DNA from 3 places in the Aliivibrio sp. S2TY2 genome. Region 1 is predicted to be linked to each of the others. Evidence: riboswitches for the same ligand, from Rfam matches in the RefSeq annotation. Region 1 holds a riboswitch; each other region holds the start of a gene.
What was found. Region 1 has a riboswitch for thiamine pyrophosphate ahead of thiD (bifunctional hydroxymethylpyrimidine kinase/phosphomethylpyrimidine kinase). Riboswitches for the same ligand answer to the same signal wherever they lie in the genome.
Positions count from the first base shown of each region.

Region 2: it holds a riboswitch for thiamine pyrophosphate, as region 1 does, so the genes downstream of both, thiB (thiamine ABC transporter substrate binding subunit) here and thiD (bifunctional hydroxymethylpyrimidine kinase/phosphomethylpyrimidine kinase) in region 1, are expected to answer to the same signal.
Region 3: it holds a riboswitch for thiamine pyrophosphate, as region 1 does, so the genes downstream of both, thiC (phosphomethylpyrimidine synthase ThiC) here and thiD (bifunctional hydroxymethylpyrimidine kinase/phosphomethylpyrimidine kinase) in region 1, are expected to answer to the same signal.

Region 1 is NZ_JARACS010000005.1:239,060-242,340, forward strand. It holds gene PVK63_RS10685 (YcjX family protein) at 1-279, shown strand, start outside; gene PVK63_RS10690 (YcjF family protein) at 276-1,313, shown strand; TPP riboswitch at 1,376-1,473, shown strand; gene thiD (bifunctional hydroxymethylpyrimidine kinase/phosphomethylpyrimidine kinase) at 1,577-2,446, shown strand; gene PVK63_RS10700 (GGDEF domain-containing protein) at 2,458-3,273, opposite strand.
Region 2 is NZ_JARACS010000016.1:15,946-19,226, forward strand. It holds gene mpl (UDP-N-acetylmuramate:L-alanyl-gamma-D-glutamyl-meso-diaminopimelate ligase) at 1-871, shown strand, start outside; gene PVK63_RS17905 (flavin prenyltransferase UbiX) at 874-1,494, shown strand; TPP riboswitch at 1,554-1,693, shown strand; gene thiB (thiamine ABC transporter substrate binding subunit) at 1,746-2,768, shown strand; gene thiP (thiamine/thiamine pyrophosphate ABC transporter permease ThiP) at 2,788-3,281, shown strand, end outside.
Region 3 is NZ_JARACS010000004.1:77,053-80,333, reverse strand. It holds gene thiC (phosphomethylpyrimidine synthase ThiC) at 1-1,857, opposite strand, end outside; TPP riboswitch at 2,047-2,159, opposite strand; gene PVK63_RS08530 (voltage-gated chloride channel family protein) at 2,559-3,281, opposite strand, start outside.

The DNA of each region.
Region 1 (3,281 bases):
GAGTGCATGAGCATTGCGTCCATTCAGGCGACAACGGCCGGTATGATTGAAGATAATGGTGAGTTATGTGCTGCAATTTCTGGGATTAACAGTGAACAAAAACCATTAATGATGTTCCCGGGAGAGGTGCCAAAACGCATCCCGAGTAAAGCCTACTGGGAAACAGAGCCATTTAACTTTATGAGCTTTCAACCGTTGCACAATGAGAATGACAAACCGCTGCAACACATCCGAATGGATAAGGCGATGCAATTCTTGTTAGGGGATAAATTAGTATGAGTGAGTTAAAAAAACAGCGTATCTTTCAAGCCTCGTCTCAAGAGTTAGAGCAAGATATCGAAACCCTTGATAACCTTCAAACTCAAAAGCTATTTGAAGAGAATGTTAAATTTGTTCCTCAAGCTATCGAAGAAGAGGAATTGGATGGTGTGGATATTGAAACGCCATTAATCAAAAAGAAAACCCATTGGAGTATTAAAACATTAATTGGTGGTTTCCTTGGTTTAACGGTATGGCAAAGTGTTGATCATGTGATTACTGCCATTCAATCGGCTGATTTCTTATCGCTGGGCTGGGCTGGGTTAATTAGTCTGGCGGCTGTTATGGGAGTGACAGCGATTGGTCGTGAATTATGGATATTACATAAGCTTAAAAACCGAGCAGAAGTTCAACAGCAAGTGACTGAATTAGTCGAAGGTAATGGTATTGGGCAAGCCAAATCGTTTTGTGAAGATTTAGCGAACAAGGGCTCAACAGCAAAAACAGCTGAGTATACTCGTTGGCAAAACAGCATTGAATCTCATCACAATAACGCTGAAGTATTTGAAATGTATGACAGCATGGTGGTAGCTGAGCAAGATAAACGCGCAAGAGCTTTAATCAGTAGACACGCAGGTGAGTCAGCATTAATGGTGGCATTAAGCCCATTAGCTGTCGTTGATATGTTACTGGTTGCATGGCGTAACATTCGATTAATCGAGCAAGTTTCTCAAGTGTACGGAGTAGAGCTTGGTTACTGGGGACGTTTACGTTTGTTTAAAATGGTTTTGCAAAACATGGCTTTTGCCGGGGCAACAGAAATGGCGACCGATGTTGGTGTGGATATGTTATCAACGGGGTTGGCAGGCAAGCTCTCTACTCGTGCAGCACAAGGATTGGGGATTGGTTTATTAACGGCTCGTTTTGGATTAAGAACCATGAGTTTAATGCGTCCATTACCGTGGCAAATCGGTGAAGCTCCAAAGCTCTCGGATATGCGTAAAACTATCGTTAGTCAATTAGCGTCTAAATTGGGTTCTCAGCATAAAAATTAACCCATACAGATAACATTATTATAAAAATCATATTATCTCAAAATTAATTAGTGATAGTATGACCTCATTAGTCGGGGAGCCAATAGGCTGAGATCGCAATAGCGAACCCGTTGAACCTGATTCAGTTAGTACTGACGTAGGGAACTAATGGTCCTCTTGACTCGATCGCCTCTGATCCGTTTCTTTAGGTGAGATCTTGCGTACCAACGTAGAGATATTCTCATTCGACTGTTTTTCCTGAGCGTTAGTTAGGGAAAATAATTATGTCTACATTCGTTACTACAGCACCTTTGGCATCACCTGTTTTAAATAAGTTATCTACTATTACTCCTATTGTATTAACTATTGCAGGGTCTGATAGTGGTGGTGGCGCAGGGATCCAAGCTGATATTAAAGCCATCTCAGCAACTGGAGGCTATGCGTGCTCTGTTATTACCGCATTAACGGCTCAAAACACCCAAGGCGTTACGGGCATTTATTCAATCAGCAGTGAATTTGTAGAACAGCAGCTTGATGCCGTTTTCTCTGATCTAAATGTGATTGCCGTTAAAGTCGGAATGTTAAGTGATTCTGATGTTATTCATTCTGTCGCAAAAAAAATCAAACAATATTCTCCTCAATACGTGGTGGTTGATCCTGTAATGGTAGCCACCAGTGGCGATTTGCTACTTCAGGCATCTGCTATTGATAGCCTTAAATCTGAACTTCTTCCTCTTGCTGATGTGATCACACCAAATCTTCCTGAAGCTTCGGCATTAATTGGGGTTAAAGTTCCTAAAAATGAAGGTGAAATGACAGCCATCATTGATGAACTTCGTCAATTAGGTGCAAAATCAGTGTTACTAAAAGGAGGGCATTTAGAGGAAAGTACCAATAGTACGGATTTATTTATTGGTGCCGATTCCGTTGAGCGTTTGTCGACGGCACGTATTAATACTCATAATACACACGGGACAGGTTGCACTCTATCTTCAGCTATTGCATCTTATTTAGCTCAAGGTTATACGCTGGATGCTGCGGTTAGGCTAGGTAAGCAATATATCACCCAAGCAATTGTTCATGCAGATGAGTTAACTATTGGGAAAGGGTATGGACCAGTTAATCATTTCTTTGATAGAAATAAAGCAATTTAAATTATATAAATTCAATAGGTTGTCTGCTGTTGTACGAGGTGCTGTTGGCGGTTTTTCTTCTGTTGGGCTTTCATCTCATACATACGTTTATCTGAGTTTATAAGTGCTTCTTCTAGTCCTTCTCTTGTTGTTGATTCTATGCCATACGCAAAGGAAATTTGTTCATTCTCTAGCTGTTTACAAACACTGTTAATAAACGGCATTGAGCGATCTTTATGAGTGATGACAACAAATTCATCTCCTCCAACTCGAAGAGCCATTTCTTGCTTAATGCATGAGTTTCTCAGCACCTGAGCAAATCGAATAATCATTAGATCTCCTACTTGATGCCCTTTTAAATCATTAACTTTTTTCAAGTCATTTAGATCAAAATAAATAAGATCAAATGCATCTAATTCGATTTCAGAGAGTTTTCTTCTGTTATATAAATTAGTCAGTTCATCTTTCATGTTTTGTTTAGCCAATCTTTTCATCATATGAGTAATGCCAATAGCGATGAGTAGAAAAGCAATAAATAGAGAACCGTCGTCCAATAAAGTATCGATGATTTCGAACTTATCAGCGTGATATTCTATTTGAGGGAATTCTGTTAGTAGGTCATAAGCTTTATTAAATAGTAAAAGTGCGCCACCAGCAGTCAGAAAAGCATAAGGTGTTAAAAACTGGTAGGCCGTTAGATAGATATAGACTAATAAAATAAGTGTTAAACCTTCAAACCAAAGATCAGAAGCTGACTCAAAACCGATAACGTCATAGAGAAATGCGCAGAGAGCAAGAAGCGAAGAAAGAATAGCAACCGCAATTCGTGGCGTTGTTTTGTTCTGCATTATATTCA
Region 2 (3,281 bases), on a different contig from region 1:
TGAATATGACAGTGCTTTTTTTGATAAGCGTTCTAAGTTTGTGCATTACCGTCCACGTACGCTTGTATTGAATAATCTAGAGTTTGATCATGCGGATATCTTTGATGATCTTGCTGCTATTCAGCGCCAATTTCATCACTTAATTCGAACGGTTCCAAGTACAGGCCGTATTTTTGCACCAAAACAAGATAAACCACTTGAGCAAGTATTAGAGCTGGGATGCTGGAGTGAGCTTGAATTTACAGGCGAAGATGGTCAGTGGAAGGCAATAAAGCTAGAAAAAGATGGCAGTGTATTTGACGTTTATTTTGAAGGCGAGAAAGTTGGACAAGTTAATTGGGATTTAGTCGGTGATCATAATGTGAGTAATGCATTGATGGTTATCGCTTCTGCTCGCCATGTTGGTGTTACTCCTGATTTAGCCTGTGAAGCGTTAGGTAAGTTTATTAATACTAAACGTCGTCTAGAGTTTAAAGGTGAGGTTAATGGGGTGACGGTTTATGATGATTTTGCTCATCACCCAACAGCGATTGATCTAACGCTAGGTGGCCTACGTAATAAAGTGGGTGATAAGAAGATTATCGCGGTATTAGAACCACGTTCAAGTACCATGAAACTCGGTGTACACAAAGATACATTAGCGGCCTCTTTACATGCGGCTGATGCGGTTTATCTTTTCCAACCAGACAATATTTCTTGGTCTGTTGATGAGGTTGCACAACAATGCGCTCAACCTGCTTATACCCATAATAACATCGATATTTTTGTTGATATGATTGTGGCCGAAGCACAGCCGGGCGATCAAATATTGGTAATGAGTAACGGTGGTTTTGAAGGCATTCACGGAAAATTACTTGAGAAGTTAAACTAACAATGAAATCTGAAAAGAGAGCGATTACTTTAGCAATGACAGGCGCATCTGGTGCGCCCTATGGTCTACGCTTGCTTGAATGTTTATTAGCGGCAGATTATCACGTTTATTTTTTAATATCGTCAGCGGCTCGTGTTGTGATGGCGACAGAACATAGTTTGAAGCTCCCAAGCGGCCCTGATGCAATGAAAGCAGCGTTAGTTGAACACTTAGGTTGTAATGCAGATAACTTAACCGTTTGTGGCAAAGAGGATTGGTTCTCACCAGTGGCTTCAGGTTCTGCCGCACCAAAACAAATGATAGTGTGTCCATGCTCGGCAGGGAGTGTGGCATCAATTGCTCATGGTATTTCAGATAACTTAATAGAGCGTGCTGCGGATGTGGTGTTAAAAGAGCGAGGGCAGTTAATTCTAGTTGTTCGCGAAACGCCATTTTCTACATTACACCTAGAGAATATGTTAAAGCTATCTCAAATGGGTGCGACGATCATGCCGGCAGCCCCAGGTTTTTATCATCAGCCTCAATCAATAGAAGACTTAGTTGATTTTATGGTGGCGAGAATTTTGGACCACCTTGGGGTTGAACAAGGATTAGTTCCACGTTGGGGATACGATCACCGTTGATATAATCAATATGCTTAGAGAAAACCTCTGGCTCATTGCTTGATTCACACATACAATATCGCTTCTCATCGGGGAGCAATAGATATCGGCTTATTTAAGTTGGTATTCGCTGAGATTAGTAAGGGTTGGATAATGCTTACTTAAACCCGTACTACCTGACTCAGATAATGCTGGCGTAGGGATTGAGATGACATCCTCTTAGAGAATATCACCTTAATTCTGTGCCGCTCAAAAGGATGTAAGCGCACACAATGAACACTCTTTCTATTTCCTCTCCTCTTAAATTATTACCAAGTGTCTTAGCGATGGCTACGGCAACTTCTTTTGCTGTTTCAGCAGCAGAAACCAAAACGTTAACTGTTTATACCTATGACTCTTTTGCGGCTGATTGGGGCCCGGGCCCAACGGTTGAAGCGGCTTTTGAAGCGCAATGTGGCTGTGATTTAAACTTGGTTGCACTTGATGACGGAGTGTCTATTTTAAATCGTCTTCGATTAGAAGGGAAAAATGCCAAAGCAGATATCGTCTTAGGGTTAGATAACAACTTAATGGCAGAAGCGAAAGCAACAGGGTTATTAGCTCAGCATCAAGTAAATACAGATTCAGTGACTTTACCGGGAGGTTGGAATGACACTACGTTCGTTCCTTATGATTTTGGTTACTTTGCGTTTGTTTATAATAAAGAAAAAGTAGCAAATCCGCCTAAAAGCTTAAAAGAGTTAGTCGAGCAGCGTGATGATCTAAAAGTGATTTATCAAGATCCTAGAACATCAACACCGGGCCAAGGTTTATTACTTTGGATGAAATCGGTTTATGGAGATGAAGCACCACAAGCGTGGAAGCAGCTAGCGAAAAAAACCGTTACTGTTACAAAAGGGTGGTCTGAAGCCTACAGCATGTTCTTAGAGGGGGAGTCTGATTTAGTTCTCTCTTATACCACATCTCCAGCGTATCACTTGATTGCAGAAAAAGATGACAAGTTTACAGCGGCTGATTTTTCAGAAGGGCACTACACTCAAGTTGAAGTAGCGGCTAAAGTAAAAAATACTAAAAATAATGCACTGGCGGATGAGTTCTTAGCGTTTATTTTAAGTGATAAATTCCAATCAGCAATGCCAACTGGAAACTGGATGTATCCTGTGACTGATGTTGCATTACCTCAAGGTTTCGATAGTCTGACGGTGCCTAGTAAAGCCTTATCATTTAATTCTCAAGAGATCTCGCAACAACGTAAATCATGGATCCGAGAGTGGCAACACGCTCTAACATTTTAATTTGATATAAGGAGTACAGATGTGCTCCTTTCTTTTGGCAATGATGAAAAAAAAATCTTCTTATAATTCTGTTCCTCTATTGGGATATGTAATCGCAATTGTCATTATTGGCTTTGTTGGTGGGGCGATAAGCGCTCTATTTTTAGAATCGCCAAGTTTGGATTTGAGCTTAATTTGGTCTGATCGTTATTATCGCTACATTACTCAGTTCAGCTTATACCAAGCATTTCTCTCTGCTTTATTAAGCATTAGTTTGGCTATTCCTACTGCATATGCGTTATCACGCCGTCAGTTTAAAGGACGAAGCCTTTTACTTAAGCTTTGTGCAACTACGCTTGTGCTTCCTGCATTAGTGGGTGTTTTTGGCTTACTCTCTATTTATGGCAATAGCGGTTTAATCTCCGATTTATTTCAGTGGTTTGGTTACTCCTTACCATTTTCTATCTATGGCCTTAATGGCATTTTACTCGCACATGTTTTTTTCAATTATCCTTTTGCGACTCGTTTATTTTT
Region 3 (3,281 bases), on a different contig from region 1:
TAGAGGATCATCAATCATGTTGATCTCAATCGCTTGGTCTAATGCGACTTGATCGATATCTTTAGCGTACTCACGAACCTCTTGTGAGATTTTCATTGAACAGAATTTAGGCCCACACATTGAACAGAAATGAGCGACTTTGCCCGACTCTTGCGGTAAGGTTTCATCGTGATATTCACGTGCAGTGATAGGATCTAGTGATAGATTAAACTGGTCTTCCCAGCGGAATTCAAAACGAGCTTTTGATAATGCGTTATCACGAATTTGTGCCCCCGGATGGCCTTTGGCTAAGTCACCTGCATGAGCGGCTAACTTATAAGTTATTAATCCCGTTTTAACATCGTCTTTGTTTGGTAATCCTAAATGTTCTTTTGGCGTTACATAACACAACATGGCACAGCCATACCAACCAATCATGGCAGCACCAATACCTGAAGTAATGTGATCATACCCAGGTGCAATATCTGTCGTTAATGGACCTAATGTATAGAATGGTGCTTCATGACAATGTTTAAGTTGCTCGTCCATGTTCTCTTTAATCATGTGCATAGGAACATGGCCGGGGCCTTCGATAATGACTTGAACATCGTAATCCCACGCAACTTTAGTTAACTCGCCTAACGTTCTTAATTCAGCAAATTGCGCTTCGTCATTAGCGTCAGCAATAGAGCCCGGACGCAATCCATCACCCAAGGATAAGGCTACATCGTATTTAGCACAGATTTCACAGATCTCACGGAAATGGGTATATAGGAAACTTTCTTGGTGATGAGCCAAACACCACTTCGCAATGATTGAGCCACCGCGCGAAACAATCCCGGTTACGCGTTTTGCTGTCATTGGTACATAACGAAGCAGTAAACCTGCGTGAATGGTAAAGTAATCGACGCCCTGTTCTGCCTGCTCGATTAAGGTATCTCGCATCACTTCCCAATTAAGATTTTCGGCTACACCGTTTACTTTTTCTAGCGCTTGGTACATAGGAACCGTGCCAATTGGGACAGGGCTATTACGTAGAATCCACTCACGGGTTTCATGAATATTTCGGCCCGTAGATAAATCCATAACCGTATCACCGCCCCAACGCGTTGACCAAACTAGCTTCTCCACTTCTTCTTCAATCGATGAGCTCACTGACGAGTTACCAATATTGGCGTTAACTTTTATTAAGAAATTACGGCCGATAATCATTGGTTCTGCTTCTGGATGGTTTATGTTTGATGGGATAATTGCGCGCCCTTCAGCAACCTCTTTACGCACAAATTCAGGTGTGATTTCTTTTGGTAAGTTAGCTCCAAAACTATGTCCAGGGTGTTGATGGTTTAACTGCTCATCAGCGAATTTCTGGCGACCCATATTTTCACGGATAGCTATATATTCCATTTCAGGTGTGATTATTCCCTGACGCGCATAATGCAGTTGAGTAACACATTGACCTTGTTTAGCGCGACGAATCGTTGGGAGGTTTCCATAACGAAGTTCATCAAGGGTTTCATCCGCTAAACGCTCTTGCGAATAAACGGAACTAACGCCATCAAGCAACTCGGTATCATTTCGCTCTTCAATCCAACGCTCACGAAGTTTTGGTAATCCTTGGTATACATCGATATCGTAGCTTGGATCGGTATACACACCCGAAGTGTCATAAACTTGAATCGGCTCATTAGGCTCAAGAATTGGCGTTTCTTTAGTTCCACCAACTAAGCTATCTGCCAGTGAAATTTCACGCATAGGTACGCGGATATCAGGGCGAGATCCTTCAATATAAACTTTTTTTGAGTTTGGGTATGGTTGAACCGATAAAGATTCAATATTAGTTTTAGCATCTAAACGTGCTTGTTTGCGACTTGACGACATAGCAAAATTCCTTGATAAAAATAGAATAATTGCTTGTCGGATTTGAGTTGTAGAAAGAGGTTCTTAGTATGAGATACAACGAGAGTAAGCCTGCGTATTTATATGCGATGAATTAAACAAATAAACTAAAGCTAAAATTCAGCTGCGATTTATCATTAAATAATTCGATTAGTGGCTAACATACTAAGATAAAAATTATCTCTTGTTCCCTTCGCAGGTATTAGCCTGATCAGGTTCTACGGATCCCGCAATGCGGTCTCAGCTCGTACTTTAAAAAGCACTAAGCACTCCGACAAGTTTCTTTCAGATCTTTGAATCAAAATCTGAACGTCTTCGGAGTATAAAGAAAGTATGCAAGAAATGAAATGGAAGAGAAAAAAGTTATCAAGTGGTTGGCTGAGTTTGTGAGTGAACGCATATTGAGCTTTGTATGTAACAATTCATATTGAACCTTGTGTGCTTCGTAGCAAAAAACCACCTTTGTCATCCGCAGCTCTTACACCACCAAATACAATGTTCTTTTTTGTGGAGAAGCACATTAGGTTCTAAACACACCATCATTACATATTAAACCTTGTGTGCTTCGCAGCAAAAAACCACCTTTGTCATCCGTAGATCTTACATCTACAAATACAGTGTTCTTTTTTGTGGAGAAGCACATTAGGTTCTAATCTAGATAAACCACCATGTTTCACGTGAAACTATTTGTCCTTTTTAGTTAGCTTATTCGCTAAATGTTTTAACCATGAAGAATTATATTCACGATATGACCCAATTTTATTAGAGCCATCATGATCACGTCCATGCACTAATGTTTTAGACACCGCAACGCGTTGTGAAGAATAAATACCCGTATGGCCACTAAAGTAATACGCGGTATAACACGCTAAGGCAAAGTAAGGTAAGTAATCCGCACCAAACAACTCAACCCCCATTATCGTACACGCTAATGGCGTATTGGTTGCCGCAGCAAATACGGCTAAGAAACCTAATGCTGCAAACAAATCAACTGGAGCACCCAAAACCCAAGCAAGGAAATTACCCAAAGTCGCACCAACAAAGAACAGAGGTGTTACCTCACCACCTTTATACCCTGCCGCTAATGTGATCGCCGTTAAGAGTAGTTTTAAAATCCAACTATACCACTCAGCACCACCAGCACTGAATGCCGAAGTAATACTCACTCCACCATCACGACTTGGATAAACACCAATACCAATGTAATCGTAATTACCAATTAACTGCGTAATGGCAATAACCATTAAGCCACCTACAACTACGATTAAATATGGGTTTTTAAGCGTGGCATTAAATAGATCTTTAAAGCCGTGAGTTAACTCACCAAATAAATAACCCGCTAAACCAAAGCCAATCGCAGCAATGATTACTTTAGCCATTAATACCAAATCAATATCAACCGTATG